2 regions of the Marinococcus sp. PL1-022 genome follow, and region 1 is predicted to be linked to the other one. Evidence: predicted binding sites of a transcription regulator. Region 1 holds the regulator's gene; the other holds the start of a gene.
The links. The regulator Rex, encoded in region 1, represses fermentation and respiration genes when NADH is low (regulators of the CRP and FNR family bind a similar motif). The targets are predictions, from matches to a motif close to TTGTGAAATATTTCACAA.
Positions count from the first base shown of each region.

Region 2: a site for Rex is predicted at 2,763-2,780, ahead of SIC45_RS14410 (L-lactate dehydrogenase). Genes of this name have one in related genera too.

Region 1 is NZ_JAWXCX010000001.1:2,369,276-2,378,965, forward strand. It holds gene groL (chaperonin GroEL) at 1-512, opposite strand, end outside; gene groES (co-chaperone GroES) at 557-841, opposite strand; gene SIC45_RS12170 (type II CAAX endopeptidase family protein) at 1,191-1,916, shown strand; gene SIC45_RS12175 (DUF4305 domain-containing protein) at 1,918-2,106, shown strand; gene SIC45_RS12180 (redox-sensing transcriptional repressor Rex) at 2,175-2,822, opposite strand; gene SIC45_RS12185 (ABC-F family ATP-binding cassette domain-containing protein) at 2,993-4,933, shown strand; gene tsaD (tRNA (adenosine(37)-N6)-threonylcarbamoyltransferase complex transferase subunit TsaD) at 4,993-6,012, opposite strand; gene rimI (ribosomal protein S18-alanine N-acetyltransferase) at 5,999-6,460, opposite strand; gene tsaB (tRNA (adenosine(37)-N6)-threonylcarbamoyltransferase complex dimerization subunit type 1 TsaB) at 6,457-7,167, opposite strand; gene tsaE (tRNA (adenosine(37)-N6)-threonylcarbamoyltransferase complex ATPase subunit type 1 TsaE) at 7,148-7,621, opposite strand; gene thiL (thiamine-phosphate kinase) at 7,644-8,636, opposite strand; tRNA gene SIC45_RS12215 (tRNA-Met) at 8,846-8,922, opposite strand; rRNA gene rrf (5S ribosomal RNA) at 8,933-9,049, opposite strand; gene SIC45_RS12225 (biotin-dependent carboxyltransferase family protein) at 9,128-9,690, opposite strand, start outside.
Region 2 is NZ_JAWXCX010000001.1:2,819,083-2,828,772, forward strand. It holds gene SIC45_RS14395 (STAS domain-containing protein) at 61-894, opposite strand; gene SIC45_RS14400 (NAD(P)H-binding protein) at 977-2,413, opposite strand; gene SIC45_RS14405 (hypothetical protein) at 2,478-2,660, opposite strand; gene SIC45_RS14410 (L-lactate dehydrogenase) at 2,843-3,805, shown strand; gene SIC45_RS14415 (SEC-C metal-binding domain-containing protein) at 3,968-4,990, shown strand; gene SIC45_RS14420 (DoxX family protein) at 5,039-5,425, opposite strand; gene SIC45_RS14425 (hypothetical protein) at 5,541-5,963, opposite strand; gene SIC45_RS14430 (hypothetical protein) at 6,136-6,402, shown strand; gene SIC45_RS14435 (heavy metal translocating P-type ATPase) at 6,879-9,293, opposite strand; gene copZ (copper chaperone CopZ) at 9,414-9,626, opposite strand; gene SIC45_RS14445 (metal-sensitive transcriptional regulator) at 9,685-9,690, opposite strand, start outside.

The DNA.
Region 1 (9,690 bases):
CCGTCGTTGCCCACGCGCTCCATGGCTTCTGCAATGATTTGGCCGATTTCTTCAGATCCTGCAGAAATCGCGCCAACCTGCGTGATGGATTCTTTGCCTTCAATCGGCTTGCTGACGTTACGGAGCTCTTCGACCGCTACTTTGGTCGCGTTCTCCATGCCGCGGCGGATACCCATTGGGTTCGCGCCGGAGGTAACGTTTTTCAGGCCTTCCTGAATCATAGCCTGGGCAAGAACGGTTGCTGTTGTTGTACCGTCACCGGCAATGTCGTTCGTTTTGCTGGCAACCTCGGATACGAGCTGCGCGCCCATGTTTTCGAAGTTGTCTTCGAGTTCGATTTCTTTGGCGATGGTTACACCGTCATTGGTGATAAGCGGGGAGCCGAACTTCTTCTCCAAAACAACGTTGCGGCCTTTCGGTCCAAGCGTCACTTTTACAGCGTTTGCGAGTTCGTCCACACCGCGGAGCATCGCGCGGCGGCCGTTTTCACTAAACTTAATATCTTTAGCCATGATGAAATCCTCCTAATGTAATAATGATTTCGAAATGAAGCTGATTACTGAACTACAGCGAGGATGTCGCTTTCGCGGACGATTAAATAATCTCTGCCGTCGTATTTCACTTCTGTGCCTGCAAACTTCGAATAAACGACGATATCGCCTTCGTTTACTTCCGGCGTTACGCGTTCACCGTTGTCTTTTACAGCTCCGGCACCAACAGCCACCACGCGTCCTTCCTGTGGTTTCTCCTGGGCGGAGTCCGGCAGCACAATACCGCCAGCGGTTTTTTCTTCTGATTCTACCTGTTCGAGTACGAGTCGATCACCTAAAGGCTTTAACAAGGAAAACAACCTCCTTAGAATATTTTCATCGTCCGTTATATGTAACGGGAACGACAGTAACAACATTGTTGTTAGCACTCTTTCTATCCGAGTGCTAAACCCAATTATTATATTAATCAACCTGGGCTTTGTTTGCAAGAGGGAAGCGAAAATTTTTTCTTTCTTTTCCCATTCCGGCGCTTGATGGCACATTCACTCACATTCCCTGCTAATTATTTTATTAATCTTCTATTTCAAAATTGTCATAAATTCGCAAGCGCTCTCTTTATTCTTCCTGCAGGTACCTGTGATACAATTAGAGCGTTCGAAACTGGATTTAACCGAGAGAGATTAGGAGTGATCCCCTTCCATGGCCGCACGTTACTGGAGCATTGTTATTATTTATGTACTTATGCAGCTTTCGGGCATCGTTGCCGTCCCGGCCCTTTTGGCTGTAGGCAGCTTTGATTCCGCACAGCAGGCTTCGTACTTCTGGATTTTTGCGAGCTTTATCGTCGCTTTGATTGTTATTTTGATTCTGCTGATTCCTGAAAGAGGCCAAAGTCTTGCGTTTAATAAACCAAAAATGCCTTGGCCAAACTCCATCGCCTGGATTTTTATCGGGTTCGCCCTCGCCTACGCCGGCCAGATCGCCGCCGGTTTGATTGAACAGAACCTGCTCGGCATCGATACGGCGTCTGAAAACACGGCGCAGATCATCGAGCTCGTTAACAGCATGCCGGCCTTTGTCATTATTGTAGCTGTGATCGGCCCGATTCTCGAAGAGCTTGTGTTCCGTAAAGCCATATTCGGCTCGCTGTACAAACGGACAAACTTTTTTATTGCCGCTATTATCAGCTCCCTGATATTTGCTGCCGTGCATTTGGATTTCACTCATCTGCTTGTCTACACCATGATCGGCTTTGTATTCGCTTATTTGTATGTCAAAACCGGCCGGATCATCGTGCCGATAATCGTCCACTCTATCATGAATGCATTTGTGGTCGGTATTCAGGTATTGTTCCAGGATGAAATTGAACGCATGATGCGTGAAGCTGAAAGTGCACTTATTCTGCTTGTTCAGGGGTTGATGTAATATGAAAGCTTCTACCGCTGCTCTTTTCTACTTTGTGCTGGGCGGAGTGCTGCTGATGTTTACGTACTTTTCCGTCAGTGAGTCCTCCTGGTCGTTCTGGAGCATTCTGCTCGCCGCCTTTGCCGCGTATGACCTCGTGATGGGCTTTAACTACCTGCGCCTCATGTCAGAGCAGAAAAAGAAGAAATAGCAAAAGGGACCGGCCAGCATTCAGGCGGTCCCTTTTTAATGGATCAATATACATTTCCCACTGTCGGCCTATTCGCTTTCCAGCGGGTAATTTTTCAGAAAATACACGAGTGTCTGCAGCTCGATGGCAAGATCAATATGATGCACGCGCACAGTCGCAGGAACCGACAGGCGGGCCGGGGTAAAGTTTAAAATGCCGCTGATGCCTGCCTCCACCAGTTTTTCTCCGGTCGTCTGGGCCGCAGCGGACGGCACCGTGAGCATCGCTACGGAAACGTTATGCTCTTCAAGCTTTTCCGCCAGATCGTCGGTGTGATACACCGGAACGTTGCCGATCTGCTCTCCGACCATGTCTTTATTGATATCAAATGCAGCCACAATCCGGGTGTTTTCATTTTTGGAGAAATTGTAACGAAGCAGCGCCCTTCCCAGGTTCCCCACACCAAGAAGCACTACGTCGGTGGCCTCGTCCTGGTCCAGGGTGGTCCGGAAAAACGACAGCAGGTACTGTACATTGTAGCCGTACCCTTTCTTGCCAAGTGCGCCGAAATACGAAAAATCCCGGCGGATCGTTGCCGAGTCCACCTTGACCGCCTCACTCAATTCGGTTGAGGAAACGCGGGTTTTTCCTGTTGCATACAGGCTTTCCAGAAATCGATAATATAGGGGCAGCCGCTTTGCGGTAGCCTGCGGAATTTTTTGCTGGTCTGTATTCATAATTATTTCCACCTAAATGTATTGTCATCGTCTGTAGACAGTATAGCATGTGTCCCCACGAAAACGTACCGAAACGCTTACCACGCGCGAGGCTTATCCTGTTTCGCGTTTCACGGAAAAGTACGATACACTGATAATATCAGAGATGTTATTAAAGGAGCTATATAAATATGATTTTACTTCAATGTTCGGGTGTCACCAAGTCTTTTGGTGCAGAAACCGTACTTGATCAAATAAAACTCGAAGTAAAGGAAGGCGAACGGGTCGCACTGGTCGGCAAAAACGGGGCCGGCAAATCCACCCTCCTGAAAATTCTTGCCGGGGAATCCTCGTATGATTCTGGCTCCATCACGATGCCAAAGGGCACGACGTTCGGGTATCTGGAGCAGCACACCGGCTTAAACAGCGATAAAACCATGTGGGATGAAATGCTCGAGGTTTTTACCCATCTGCAAAAAGCTGAAGCCGAGCTGCGCCGCATGGAAGCAAAAATGTCCGAGCCTGGTATTATTGACGACACCAGCGCCTACGAAAAGCTGATGGCTGACTACGACCAGCGCCAGCAGGAATTCGAAGCCCGTGGCGGCTACCGCTATGAGTCCGACATCCGCACGGTGCTGGCCGGCCTCGGCTTTGGCAGCTTCTCTCTCGAAACGCCGGTACAGTCGCTAAGCGGCGGTCAGAAGACTCGCCTTGCCCTCGGCAAGCTTCTGCTGTCACGGCCCGATCTCCTGATTCTTGACGAGCCGACCAACCATCTCGATATGGATACCCTCCGCTGGCTCGAGCAGTATTTAAGCAGCTATCCGGGTGCCGTCCTGATCGTCTCCCACGACCGGTATTTTCTGGACCAGATTGTGACGAAGGTGTATGAAATCATTCATAAAAAAGCCCGTTTGTTCTACGGCAATTACAGTGCGTTTCAGGAAAAACGGGCCGAGCTGTTTGAACAGGAAATGCAGGCCTATGAAAAGCAGCAGAAGGAAATTGCCGAGCTTGAAGACTTTGTGCAGAAAAATATTGTGCGCGCCTCTACAACCAAACGGGCCCAGAGCCGCCGGAAAAAGCTCGAGAAAATGGACAAGCTCGATAAACCGCAACGGGACGGCAAATCCGCCTCCCTGCGCTTTGAGATTGACCGGCAGAGCGGAAACGATGTACTAAAGGCAGAAGACCTTACCTTCCGTTTTGATGATAAGGCGCCCGTTTTTGAGCATTTAAATGTACGCGCCCAGCGCGGCGAGAGCATTGCGCTGATCGGACCGAACGGAACGGGCAAAAGTACCTTTTTAAAAACGATCAAGGGAGATCTTGAGCCGGATGAAGGGCATATTCAGCTCGGAAGTAAAGTGGATCTTGGCTATTACGATCAGCAGCAGGCGGAGCTGAATTCGGGCAAGACCGTGCTGCAGGAGCTGTGGGACGAATATCCGCTTGAAAACGAAAAGGACATCCGCACGGTGCTCGGCCAGTTTTTATTTACCGGCGAGGACGTGCTGAAGCAGGTGTCTGACTTAAGCGGCGGGGAAAAGGCGCGCCTTTCGCTTGCTAAAATGATGATGCAGAAGTCGAATTTCCTGCTGCTCGATGAGCCGACCAACCACCTTGATCTCGACAGCAAGGAAGTGCTTGAAGACGCCCTGATCGATTACCCGGGAACAATTCTGTTCGTTTCCCACGACCGGTATTTTCTGAACCGGATCGCGACCCGCATTCTCGAAATGGGCGACGGCGACGTCCGCAATTACATCGGGGACTATGATTATTATTTGTTCAAAAAGGAGGAAGAGCGGGAAAAAGCGGCTCTCCAGGCAGAGCGTGAAGGACCGAAGCCTGAAGACACCGGCGCAGCAAAGTCTTCATTTGCAGACGATAAAGCAGCCAAGCGTGAGGCCCGCAAGCGGCAGCGCCGCATTGAACAGATTGAACAGGATATTGAAGCCAAAGAGCAGCTCGTTGAGGAGCAGGAAGCCGCTTTGTTCGAACCTGACGTATACGAATACCATGAAAAGGCCGCCGGCTATCAGTCGTCGATTAACGAACTGAGAGGCGAATTGGAACAGCTGATGGAAGAATGGGAAGAACTGCAGCTCGAAGAATCCAGCTCCTAATCATATTCACTTTATACAGCAAAGCCCGTGTCTCAGCAGAAGAGAACACGGGCTTTTTGTTACGTATGAAGCGGCAGGCCGGGCACGCCGTTTAAATCCATACCGGAAAAATTCCCTTTTTTCCAGTTGATATAGGCAGCAGCTCCGATCATGGCTGCATTATCGGTACATAAATGCAGCGGTGGTATCTGCAGCTTGATGCCGCTGTCTTTGAATTTCTCTTCCATCGCTGTCCGAAGACCGCTGTTCGCTGCCACGCCCCCGACTACCATCACCTGCTTCACCCCGAAGGCTTCTGCTGCACAGGCTGTTTTTTCCGTCAGCACGGTAATGACACTCTGCTGAAAGCTTGCCGCAACGTCCTCCGGAGCTAATTCTTCCCCGCGCTGGCGGGCGTTGTGGAGCGTGTTCATAACAGCAGATTTCAAGCCACTGAAGCTGAAATCATACGAGCCCTCCTCGAGCCAGGCAACGGGCAGCGGCACGTCCGGCACTCCTTTTTCAGCGAGCTTATCGAGCTCCGGGCCGCCGGGATACGGCAGGCCGAGAGTACGCGCGACCTTGTCATATGCTTCTCCCACGGCATCATCTCTTGTCTGGCCAAGCAGCTCATACTCCCCTTCCTCCTGGATAAGCACCAGCTCGGTATGGCCCCCGGACACGACGAGCGCAAGAGCAGGGTATTCCCATTCCTCCTCAAGCCGGGTCGCCTGAATATGGCCTGCAATATGATGGACGCCGATCAGCGGCAGCCCCTTCGCGTACGCTGTCGCCTTCGCGGCATTTACGCCGACAAGAAGGGCACCGACAAGTCCGGGACCTTCCGTTACCGCTACGGCGGACAAATCGGAAAACGTGCTTCCCGCTTCCTCAAGCGCCTGCTCCATGACCTGGGTGATAGCTTCTGCGTGATGTCTCGAAGCAACCTCCGGCACAACGCCGCCAAAGCGTTTATGACTTTTCATCTGGGAGAGGACAACGTTGGACCGGATCCCCGTACCGTTTCTGATCACTGCAGCAGCTGTTTCATCACAGCTCGTTTCCACAGCCAGAATATCTATTGGTTCACGCTTGTTCATTCATATTCACCCACATTACTATCGCATTTTCATTATTATCCATGTAATAATTTTTTCGGACCCCGCCGGGCACAAATCCGAATTTATCGTACAGGTTCCGGGCGGTCTCATTGGTTTCACGCACTTCAAGCGTCATCGTCCGGGCTCCGTAAGTGTAGGCAACTTCCATTAAATTGGCCAGCAGCTCCTGCCCGATTTTCCGTCCGCGGTAGCGTGAATGCACCGCAATATTGGTTACATGCGCCTCGTCAATAACAATCCATACCCCGCAGTAGCCGACAATTCTGCCTTTGACTTCTGCCACCAGATAATGGGCAAACTGGTTATTGTATATTTCATTTTCAAACGCACGCCGGCTCCACGGCATTGAAAAGGCATTATGCTCTACCTCCATCACGTTGTCGATATCGTCGGCACTCATCATACGGATCAGTATTTCTGCTTTCATTCGGATCTCCCGCTTTGGGCTTTCTGCCAATTTTTTTCTGCTTCTGCGAGCTGGGCATATTCCGGCACCACCGCGTGTGCATCCATTGCTTTGCCGGCGATGCGGGCCACACGGATGATCTCAGCCGGACGGATCGTCTGGGCCGTCCAGTCCGCAAAAGCCGCCCGGCTGCCGAGCCGTTCCTGGATCAGCTCCTGCCGGCTTGCCGTGTCTTCACCGACAAACAGAATTTGCTTCTCCATCTGTTCGAGCGTCTCCAGCCAGTCCGGAAGCAGAATGATCTGATCCTTTATCTGGCGTGCTACGGCGTTTTCTCCCGAACTTCCGGAAAAAGCCGCTGTATAGACCTGATTTCTCCGTGCATCAATCAGGGGAGAAACGAGGCCTGGAAACCCGAGGCCGTTTTGGGCAAATACCTGAAGCGTCGATACAGGATAGAGCGGGATATTTAAGGCCCAGGCCATTGATTTAGCCGTCGTTACTCCGATGCGCACGCCGGTGTAGGAGCCTGGCCCCGTCGTTACTGCTATCGCATCCAGATCGTCCGGGGCAAGGCCGCTTTCTTTCATCAGTGATTCCACCGCCGGCATCAGCCGGACGGAGTGATTTTTTTTAATGTTGGTCGTATATTCACCGAGGATTTTCTGTTCATCTGCAAGGGCGATACCCAGCACGTGCGTGGACGTGTCAATTGCGAGCATTTTCATCATTCTGCAACTCCTTCATCTTTGCCTTCCACCGCTCGCCAACGGCCGTCAAAGTCAATTCCCTGCTCGTTTCCCCGGTGTACTGAATATCTATTTCCAGACGATCCTCCGGCCATTCTTCCAGGCGGACCGGCCATTCTAAAAGTGACACTCCGCCTGCCTCAAAGTATTCTTCAATTCCGATTTCCTCCGCTTCCTCTTCTGAAAGCCGGTAAAGGTCAATATGAAACAAAGGCAGCCGGCCTTCGTATTCTTTAACGATCGTAAAGCTTGGACTGTTTACCATTGTGGTAACTCCCAGGCCTCTGGCAAAGCCTTTGGCAAAATGTGTTTTTCCTGCTCCAAGGCTTCCGAGCAGCCATATCTTATCATCTGCCTCCGCATACCGGCCCAAAAGCTCTCCCCACGCCGCCGTTTCCTCCGGAGACGAAGTGCCGATAATCCACTCTGACATAGCGCTTCTTCCTTTCTGCTGCTTATGATGAACGAAAATGATTATAGCCGGATTTTTCCAGCCTGGTACGGGAGCCGTTTTCCTGCAGGAAGGCCTCCCCGTTCCCTGCTGAAACCTTCCCGATCGCATACAGCGCAAGTCCGGCTTTCCGGAATTTGCTGCTGAGTTCTTCCCAAACGGAAGAAGGTGCTGTTCCGACCAGCTCGAAATCTTCTCCACCGTAAAACATATGCTTTTTCATTGTTTGCATTTCCAGCTGCTCCATCGCTTCGTGGACCGGCAGCCCGGAAAAGTCCAGTTCTATCGAAACACCGCTTGCTTCTGCAATCTCACAGCATTCGCTTGCCAGCCCGTCACTTATATCATTTAAAGCCGTACGGCCGCCGTATTCCACCAGCAGCCGCCCCGCCTCTACCTGGGGCACCGGGCGCTGGTGATAGGCAATTAATGCTTTTTCCCGCTCAGAGTAAGCCGCATCCTTTGTCCGTTCGAGCAGAAGTTCAAGCCCGGCTGCCGACATACCGACAGGGCCGGTTAAAAACACAATATCACCGGGTTCTGCAGAGCTTCGGAGCAGCTGCTGCTTTTCTTCCACTGCCCCGATCACTGTAATGCTCACCATTAAGTCGCGCCGGGAGGATACTGTGTCCCCGCCAATCATATCCATATGATAGCGTGCGCCCAGTTCATTCATTCCCCGGTACAGTTCGTTTAATTCCTCTTCGGACCAGCTGGGCGTTACCGCAATCGATATCACATAAAAATGTGGCACACCGCCCATAGCGGCGACGTCGCTAATGTTTGCCGCCAGTGCTTTAAAGCCGATGTCAAAGGGATTCATCGTATCTTTGCGGAAATGGACATCTTCAATCATCGTATCCACACAGACAATTTCATTCATCTGCGCAAGCGGCCGGTATACCGCCGCATCATCACCTATCCCTACCTCCAGACGCTCCTGGAAGATTTGTGTTGGTTTGCGTTCGTTAATCCAGTCAAATTCATCGTTTGGCATAAACTGCTCCTCAATGATCTCTCTTAATAGTCTCCTGCTAGTTTATCGTATTCTTGCAATCGCGTACAGTAAACGAAAAGGACCTCTTCGCGTTTATCCAAAAACTACCCTCTGCGCTTTCTGCACAAAGGGTAGTCTGGTTTCCGGTTTCATTATTGTATCTTATTTCATAAAAAAAAGCCTTGCCGGCTTTGATGGATTAGTATAATTGGTTGCGGGAGGAGGATTTGAACCTCCGACCTCCGGGTTATGAGCCCGACGAGCTACCAGACTGCTCTATCCCGCGATTTGGTATAGCGCGGCGACGATCTACTTTCACGGGGGGAGAACCCCCGGCTATCATCAACGCTGAAGAGCTTAACTTCCGTGTTCGGCATGGGAACGGGTGGATCCTCTTCGCCGTTGTCACCGCACTATGTATGGTGTCTCTCAACAAGACAGTTATAATCTTATCACGCAGGACACATGAGCACAAGGGTTTTTTAAATATTTTATCGCCATTTTTTATTATTTACTGCAAAGTACACGTCTTCGAGCGAACGATGCAGCTGCCTGAAAGCAATCTGCGCTTCCGCGAGCGTCACCTGTTCAAACACCACGGAGGCATTCGGCTGTAATTGGGCAGCTTTCGACAAATCAGCACTGATGACATTTAGCACGCGGGCATAGCCTCCCGTCGTCTGCCGGTCGGCCATCAAAATCATCGGCTGGCCGTCTGAGGCCAGTTGAATAGTTCCAAACGCCACACCATCCGATATAATATCGCCAGTGCGATGAAAAGACACTTCCGGTCCCTGAAGCCGGATACCCATCCGGTCAGCTTCCTGAGTCACCACATAAGCTTCCCGAAGGAGTTTCATCCGGGCTTCTGATGTTAATGTATCAAATTCCGGGCCGGCCACCACCCGGAGCGTCTGTCGTTTTTCATAGACCGGGACACTCGCTTTGGGGAGCCGGCGTTCAATGGGGCATGGGCCGTCATACACGGTGCCCCGATACAATACGTCACCGCCTTCAAGCTCCCGGCCTTCCATTCCACCTATGCCGGCTTTTG
Region 2 (9,690 bases), 450 kb from region 1:
TTGATTCTGCATTAAAGACGAAGAAAAGACCGGCACCCTTTACGGGAGAGCCGGTCTTTTTTAATGCTTTTGATCCATTGCCTGGGCAAGCGATGAAGCAATTGGCACGTCCTGAAAGCTGATGCCAAGATTGACGGAGGTCTGGGCGATTTCGGGACGCATGCCCGCCAGAACAGGCTGCACGCCGATAAGCTTTAACGAACGGATCAGCCCGAAAATCTGATGAGCGACGTGGGTGTCGATGCCGGCTACGCCGGACAGATCGATAAACAATTCAGAAACCTGTTTTTTCGCGCATGCCTCGAGCGAATGCTCGAGTATCACTGCGGCCCGTTCTTCATCAATTTCACCTATTAACGGAAGAAGGGCAGAGGATTTATTCAGCGAAATGATTGGAGCGCTCAATTCATTAATAATGCTTTCCTTAGCTTCCAGTTTCTGCAGGAGCAGCCGGTTGGATTTTTCCACGTACGAAAGAATAATCTGATCCATGCCGTTTGTTACGAGCTCCCGCAGCTGTTCTTTCATATTGGCGGAAAGCTCTGCGTGCTCTTCCGCATAAAAACGCTTCAGATAGGCTGTGTACTGCTCCCGGTATCTCATCATTTCCCGGACGACCCGGGCATCCTTCGTCCGGAAGTACTTGGGATCATTTATAACGCCGTCTATCCATACTTCAAAGGTATTCTCCCACGTATTCCGGTCCTCGACAAAAATGCTTGAAAAGCATAAATGAAACTCGTACGTCTGAGACTTCAGCTCCTCAATTTCTTTTGGATCCGTCGTTGCGTAAGCAGACTCTTTGTCTGATTCCTCCAACGTTTCGTACCATGTATTCGCCATCTCCGCTGCATGATTGACAAAATAGTCACGGATCAACTGGTTGGTGCTCATACGGCACCGTCTCCCTTCTGTTTGCAGACTGCCTCTATCCTTTTATATCTTCCTTAAAAAAGCTGGAGATAAACAAGAAAAATTATGACTCCGGCTGGAGCTGGCGGGATCTTCTTAACGTCCACTGATCTTTTTCAAGATGTGCTTTAAAGCGGTTCATGATCCAAAGATGAATAAATGCCTGAGTATATTGATAAAAGTACCATGGCATAGCCGGAACGTAATCATGCACCGCTACAATGCACTGATTCGTATGAGGTATTTTGCGAAATTCCAACCGCCCCCGCTCTCCTTCGTTTACCTGGGCAAGCAGCCCCCCGGTAATATAGTAAAGCGCACGGTCTTCTTCGCTGCGTTCCTTAGAATAAGAAAGCTCAAGAAACGTTCTTTTCATGAAAGCAGGCCGCAGGCCGTACAGATAACGATCCGTCGTTTCCACCTTTACGAACGGGCGCAGAAGCTTCGGGAGCCACTTAATATAATAACGGGCCGTCCAGTCCGCGTTTCTTCCACTTGGAATTGTCACGCGCTGGACCGAGCGGACATTGCGTTCCACAGGCGCTGGCTTCAGGCGTGCCAAAATGGATGACTGCTCCTTCCTGCTTTCCTTCAGGGAGTTTTCTGCAGCCTCCTCGAATGAAATTTTCCCATCACTAATACCTTTCACACTTTTTGCGGGATCAGCCACCATTGGATGAATCAGGCTTTCAATTAAGGGATAGACCAGGCTTTTCGGTGTCCCCGTAGTCACACTCACCCACAGTCTGGAAAGACGCACGGTGAAAAAAGGCACGGTGACTGCATACCGTTTTTTCCCCATCACCTTTGAGGTGATACCCATCATTTTCCGGTAGGTCATTACGTCCGGGCCTCCGACATCGATCGAACGGTTGTAGAGCGATTCTTCCCCGATACTCTTCTGCAGACTGTTTAATACGTCGGCCAGGGCGATCGGATGGGTCTTGGTCTGCGTCCATTTCGGAAGAACCATGACCGGCAGCCGCTTCACCAGCTTTGCGAGAATAGGGAATGAGGATCCCTGTGGGCCGACAATTAATCCTGCCCGTATAGCGGTTACCGGCGTCCGGTATGATTTCAGAATGTTTTCCACCTCAAGCCGGCTGCTTAAATGGCGTGACAGGTGCTCAGCTTCAGGGATAATGCCGCTCAAATAAACGACCTGCTTTACCTGCTTCTGCTCGGCGGCACGTGCGAAATTATCCGCCAGGATAACATCCATGTCCTCAAACCGCCCCTGGGTCAGTTTGGACGTCGGCATCATCGAATGGACTAAGTATAGAGCGTAATCTGCGCCTTCGAGTGCCTCTTCTGCATCCTTTAATGAAAATAAATCACACGAGCGCCACGTTACATGCTCCTCGTTTTCCTTTGTATCTATGTTTCTTGAGAGAGCAATAATATCTGCATGCTTTTTCAGCTCCGCCATGAGATTTCTTCCAATGTAGCCGCTTGCTCCGGTAATCGCTATGACCGGCCGACGATTGTCTGTCGCTTCCATTCTCACACGCTCCTTCTCACTTTTAAACTTTACATACACCATTCCCTAATTTCTCCGGTACTAATTACATATTTATTTTAGAAATAATCCACTGCGCCATTATCACTGTAACAAAGCTGACAAGAAATCCAAAAATCACGAAAGCAAGCACCCACAGCCAGCCCCTGTCGAGATTCAGCCCGGCGAGCAGGCCAATTACCGCCCACGTCAACGCCGTCGGGAGCGCGTATTTTAATGCATTTTTCATCGGGTCATCCCTCCTATTCTGCTCCTTTCCCGTTTCAAATTCCTCCCAACACTTAAGTTCATCATTTGTTCACAACTATGTGTTGCCCACACTTGCATCATTTTGTGAAATAGTGCACAATATAGATAAATAAAGATTGTTCAATCATTCACATGATTTACATTCGAAAGGGGTTTTTATATATGAAAAGAAATCACGTCCACCGGGTTGTTGTTATCGGAGCCGGCGCTGTTGGAAGCGGTTATGCGTTCTCATTAATTAACCAGGCCGTCGTTGAGGAGCTTGTGATCATCGATTTGGATGCACGCAAGGCTGAAGGGGACGTGATGGATTTGAATCACGGCAAAGCATTTGCCCCGCATCCTACGAAAACCTGGTTCGGCACGTATGAAGACTGCCGGGATGCCGATATTGTCTGCATTACTGCCGGCGCCAACCAAAAGCCCGGCGAGACCCGTCTCGACCTTGTCGGCAAAAACACAGCGATATTTAAAAATATCGTCGGCCAGGTGATGGATAATGGCTTTGACGGAATATTTCTTATCGCTGCCAACCCTGTGGATATTCTGACGTATGCCACCCAGCAGTTCAGCGGGCTTCCGAGAGAGAGAATCATTGGAAGTGGCACCATTCTTGATACCTCGCGCCTTCGGTTTATGCTGAGTGACTATTTCGACACTGCCGCCCAGAATGCCCATGCCTATATTATTGGCGAACACGGTGACACGTCGCTTGCTGTCTGGAGTCAGGCAAACGTCGGCGGCCGAAACGCCGTAGAGCTGGCGGATGAAAAAGAAGATAAAAATGTGGAGGAAATGAAAGACATGATTAAAGACGTACGCGGGGCTGCCTATGAAATCATTGAACGAAAAGGCGCCACCAGCTACGGGATTGCGATGGGGCTTACCCGTATTACAAACGCGGTTCTTAAAAATGAAAACAGCGTCCTGACCGTCAGTGCCTATCTGGATGGCCAATACGGGGAAAGCGATCTGTGTATCGGGGTCCCGGCCGTGATTAACCGCGAGGGGATCAGGGAAGTAATCGAACTGCCGCTCGACGAAGATGAAGCCCGGAGCTTCCACCACAGCGCAGAGACACTCCGTAACGTATGGGAAAATGCGAACGGGCAGGGAACCAGTTAAACGAACCTATTATTGTACGAATAAAGCCCTGAAGAACCCTTCCACTGCGAAGGGTTTTTTCACGTCTCCCTCCCCCCGAAGCGCAGGGATTCCCCATTTCAGGGCAATGTATGTTAGAATTTGAAGGAATAGTAACATACTAGTGAGAAGGAGCCTGAATGTATGAGTATTTCACGTAACGATCCGTGTCCTTGCGGCAGCGGTAAAAAATACAAAAAATGCTGCGGCGATCCCGCCAACCAGCCAGCTTATACGACTGAAGAAGTAACCAACATACAGCTGGATCTTGCAGCCGCTGCAAACAAAGACAGCCGGAAGGATTTCAGCCATTATTACCGCCGGGTCTACCGGCCGAACTATTTCCCTTATGCCTGGCATAAATTTGTTCAAAATCTGGCGCTTGCTGACTTTTTACTGCACGGCAATGAGCGCAGGGAATGGATGAATATTCATCAGCAGATAGAGCACAACAGCCAGCACCCGCGGCTTCAGCGGCTTTATTCCAACTGGACCGGGCATAACCTGTCACTGTTCCGCCTGAATAAAATGACCGACGACTGGTACGAGGTCACCGACCTGCTGAGCGAGGAAGTTCACCATATTGAACCACTGTCCTTTTTCCGGGACCTGCAGGAAAACATTGTGTTTCTCGCCTTTTTAGTCCCTGTAGAGGATAAATGGTATCCAATGCTTGGCCTGCTGCCGTTCCATCCGGATTTCGCCGATGACGTTATTAAAAGCGTTACCGGCTCTGTTCCGGACAACGAAGCGGATAAAGCCGGATGGATCACGCATCACCTGCCGGATGTGCTTCGCACACTAAAGGATGATCTTCAGGAGAAATACCAGGAAGCAGATAGCGCCTCCACCCGTTCTGAAGCAGGTTCAGATGCTGCGGCCGATACTTCAAACCTGAACGAGGATCAGCAGAAAGTAGTGGAGACACTCGAAAGCTCCGATCAGCTGTCCCAAGAAGCAGTATCTTCAGCTGCAGAGCTGTGGACCCGCTTTTGCGAGCAGGAAAACCCTGTGATCCGCAAACCGGAGGCCCAGGCAGCAGCTCTTGAATACGCAGTGGGAGGCGGCACGCAAAAAGAAATCGCCGAACGCTACGGGGTGGCCTCCTCCACTATTCGTACGCAGTGGAAAAAGATGGAGCCCTATACGTCAAATGAAAATGCATAAACAATAAACGGCCTGCGGGGAATTCATCCCTGCAGGCCGTTTGCTTTTTCAGAAAGAGCGTTTCTTTTTTCGTTTTTTCAAGGCAAGCATACGGCTTCCGGTTAGTGCCAGATGGATAGAGGCAGCCATCAGCAGGAGATCAAGCTCAAAGCCTCCAATCAGCCCCTGCTGCCATTTGACCATTACAATCGCCCCAAGCATAATGAGCGCAAACAGACCCGCAACCACACGCGTCAGCAGCCCAAGAATAAGCAAAATTCCTCCAGCAGCTTCGATGACTGCTACAGCGTAAGCAGTGCCGTCCGGCATACCCATGCTGCCAAACGATGCAGCCGAGGCTCCCATTCCGTTCAGTAATTTATCAGCCCCGTGAGCTAAAAATATTACGCCCGTCACGATCCGGAGAATCAGCAGGCCGGCTTCCATATTTTTCATATAATTTCCTCCCTTTTCTTTTTCACCAGTATGCCCAACACCTATGAATTTGAAAAGGTACTATCATAAGTCTGGTGGCTTATGCCTATAAAAAAGAGGCCAAACCGGCCTCTTCTCACAGTTTTTTCTCCAGCCAGACACGTTCATCTGTTAGCTCCTCTTTCACCTGAAAGCCTGCTGCCTGCAGCATATCAATAAATTCCGGGTGCTCGTTGGCCAGCTTGGTCTGCACGACCTGATAGCCCTGTTCACGGGCATGAATAAGAACGTTGCCGACAAGACGGCTTCTCCATCCGTCATCTTCAAACGCTTCTTCCATCCCGTTCAGCCAGCTGTACCATACGCTGTCATCCTTTGCGTAGCTGATGTCGTAGCCGAGAATTTTTCCTTCCTCCCTTGCCACCTGCACAAGGGATGCCCCTGCCTGTTCCAGGGTCTGGTGCATTGGTTCCATTTTTTCAAAAAGCTGAGCATGTAAATATAGGATGCCCTGAAGCACTTCACTTGGAGGCATGCCTTCGTATTTTTCTATCTGCATCGTAATTGTTCCTTCCTTCCATCACTAACTTCTAAGGCAAGTGTAGCATATGCGGGCACGGTTTATCTTTCCTACCGCCTCTTCCCTGTTCATGTTACCATGTAAAGTGATATGAAAAGACGTCCCGTCGTACGTATACATACCAGAATGTAGTTGAGGAGATCGATGAGTCATGGAACTAACGTTAAATCTGTATTACCTGTTATTTATCGGCCTGGCGTTAAATGCCGTTATTTACATTATTGCACGCATTAAACAGCATGGCCGCAGGCACCGGTTCGCCGCAGCGAATGTAACATTTATAGCTTTTTTCTCTGTTTTAATTTTAAGTATTGTATTCACCCGCTGGATCGGCCCCGACTTGTTTGCCGTGAGCGTCGGCATGATTTTTATGTTCGTTATCGCCGCCCTTTTGGATAAAAAAATGGGAGCGGATTAAACACAGCCAGGGGGCAGCGCCCCCGGCTGTATTTAGTCTGTTAAAATCCCCTTACCAGGCATTCAGTCACCCCGCGGATTTACTCTGGAATTTTTGAATCTCCTGCATTAATAAATTAAGCTCGGCCTGGGCGCTGTTTATGGAAGCTGCCAGCCTGCCAAGTTCAATATTAGCCGTCTGATACAGGCATTTTGTAAGTTTATCAATGGAATCGGAATTGGCAATTTTAGCATTATCTATGGATGGGGACTTACAATTTGCAGCTATTTTGAACAGCCTCCTTGAATCACTTTTAAATTGGAGAAGCATCTATCAAATGCATTCGAACTATTATATTGTACCTACAAACCTCTATTTATTATAGCATAAATCAAGAAAATTCATAGTCATATAGTAATGAACCGGATTCAAAATCAATTTTTCTGTCATACTGAATAAAAAATCAGGCAGAGCTGCTTAAGCCCTGCCTGATTTTATTATGAAATCTTCATCCGCTGCAGGCGCAGGGCATTCAGTACAACAGAAACTGAACTGAACGCCATGGCTGCCCCGGCCACCCACGGAGCGAGCAGGCCGATGGCGGCAATAGGAATGCCGACGGAATTATACACAAACGCAAAGAATAAATTTTCTTTAATGTTTTTCATCGTTGCGCGGCTCATGAGTACAGCATCTGCTGCGCTGTTTAGATCCCCTCGCATCAGCGTAATGTCCGCTGCCTCCACGGCGATGTCTGTGCCTGTGCCAACAGCCATACCGATATCAGCGGTCGCAAGCGCCGGTGCATCGTTAATCCCGTCTCCGACCATGGCGACGCTCCGCCCTTCACGCTGCAGCTGTGTTACTTCGCTGCTTTTCTGTTCAGGGAGTACGCGCGCAATCACACGGTCAATCCCTACCTCTGCTGCAATAGCGCGGGAAGTTTTCTCGTTATCACCGGTAATCATAACGACTTCAAGCCCTGCCGCCTGCATGCGTTCCACTGCCCGTCTGGATGTCTCCTTCACTGTATCAGCGACGGCAATCCAGCCGGCAAAGCGGTCGTTTACCGCCACTGCCATAACTGTTTTACCCTGATCCTCCAGCGTTTCGTTTTCTGCTCCTTCCGGAACACCTTCCACACGGCGCTCCGCCAGCCAGGCACTTGTCCCAACCGCTACAGTGCCGGCCTCTGTGACTGCGAGCACTCCTTTGCCGGGTACTGCTTCAAACGAAGAAGCAGGCTGCAGCGTAAGATTTTTCTCCGCCGCATCCTGGACAATCGCCTGGGCCAGCGCATGCTCGGAGGACTGCTCCGCTCCGGCAGCGTGCATCAGCAGCTGCTGCTCCGTCCAGTCCGGAGCCGGTACAATATCTGTCACTGCCGGCTCTCCTTTTGTAATCGTACCGGTTTTATCAAGCAGAATGGTTTCCACTGCCCCGGTGCTTTCCAAGTACTGCCCGCCTTTAAACAGCACGCCATTTTCAGCAGCTCTGCCGGAGCCTGCCATAATAGACGTCGGCGTTGCGAGCCCGAGCGCACATGGGCAGGCAATGACAAGAATGGCGATGGTTGGCAGCAGTGCCGCTTCAAGCGATCCGGGCTGCACAAAAAGAATCCAGGCGAGAAAGGTCAACAGTGCGATGCCAATTACAATCGGTACAAACACTCCGGATACACGGTCGGCAAGGCGCTGAATCTCCGCCTTTCCGCCCTGGGCTTCTTCAACGACCCGGACAATCTGGGACAATGCCGTGTCCCTGCCGACCCGGGTGGCGCGCATGCGGATACGCCCGTTTCCATTCACCGTCGCACCAATCATCGCGTCTCCCGCGTCTTTTTCCACCGGAATGCTTTCACCCGTAAGCATGGATTCATCCACAGACGAGCGGCCGTCTATAACTTCCCCGTCCACCGGCACCCTGGCTCCCGGTTTCACGTGGACCACGTCGCCCTCCTGGACGTCTTCGCTTTTTATTTCCGTTACTACACCGCTTCGCTCCACGAGGGCGGTTTCCGCTTTTAACGAGAGAAGTGATTTAATGGCGCGCGAGGTGCGTCCCTTCGCTTTCGCTTCAAACCACTTACCAAGGAGGATAAGGGTAATGATCACTGCTGACGTTTCAAAATACAGCCCTTCGGATGCATTGCCTGTCAGCACAAAATACAGGCTGTAAAAATAGGCAGCCGAGGTACCAAGGGCGACCAGCACATCCATATTGGCGCTGCCGCTCCGCAGTGATTTATAGGCGCTCCGGTAAAACGTGGAGCCGATGATAAACTGAACCGGCGTCGCAATGCCTAACTGAACCCAGGGGTTCATCAATACTTCCGGGGACCAGAGACAGGACAGAAACCCGAAATGGGAGACCATCGTCCATACAAGCGGAAGGGTTAAAAGCGCAGAAATCAGCAGCTGCCATCCTTTTTTCCGCTGTTCTTTTTCTCTCGGATCCTCCGTCTCTTTCTCGGTGCGTTCGGTTAACCCGTACCCTAATTTGTCTACTTCCTGTTCCATGTCCTCTACAGAAACTTCTCCGTCCAGATAGTGGACCGTGGCACGCTCCATTGCCAGGTTGACGGTGGCTTCCGACACTCCGGGAAGTTTATTCAGCTTCTTTTCCACTCGGTTGGCACAGGCAGCACATGTCATTCCGGTGACGTCAAACACCGCTTCGCTGCGGCGGACGCTATAGCCCATCTGTTCTACTTTTTCTTCCATGTCATGCGGTGCTACCTCACTGGGATAATACTGTACCGAAAGCTGTTCGGTCGTTAAATTAACGGAGGCTTCTGAAACCCCGTCCATTTTCCCAATCTGTTTTTCAATGCGCCTCGAGCATGCTGCGCAGGTCATTCCCTCTATGGAGGCGTTCCAGTGAGCAGGACTATTAGCTGTCTGATTTTCCATCATGGCACCTCACTTTCCCTCCAGGCTTTCTTTCAATATTATACCCCCGTATAGTATTTTGCAAACAAAGAGTGCGTAAAAAAGCGGACCGTGCCGTCACGATCCGCTCCTTCTTATTATTTACGCGGATACAACATCGTACCCCTGGTCATCTATCGCTTCATCGATATCCTTTCGCGAGGTTACTTCAGGATCGTATTCTACATCTACGGCTCCAGTATCAAGGTTTACTTTTACATTCGAAACGCCCTGCAGTTCGCCAACGCCGCCTTCTACCGCAGAAACGCAGTGACCACAGCTCATTCCTTCCACCTGGATCGTTTCTTTTTTCATTTCAACCATCCTTTCTATACCCTCATTGTATAATACACCTCAGGGGTATTGTCAAAAATCACTT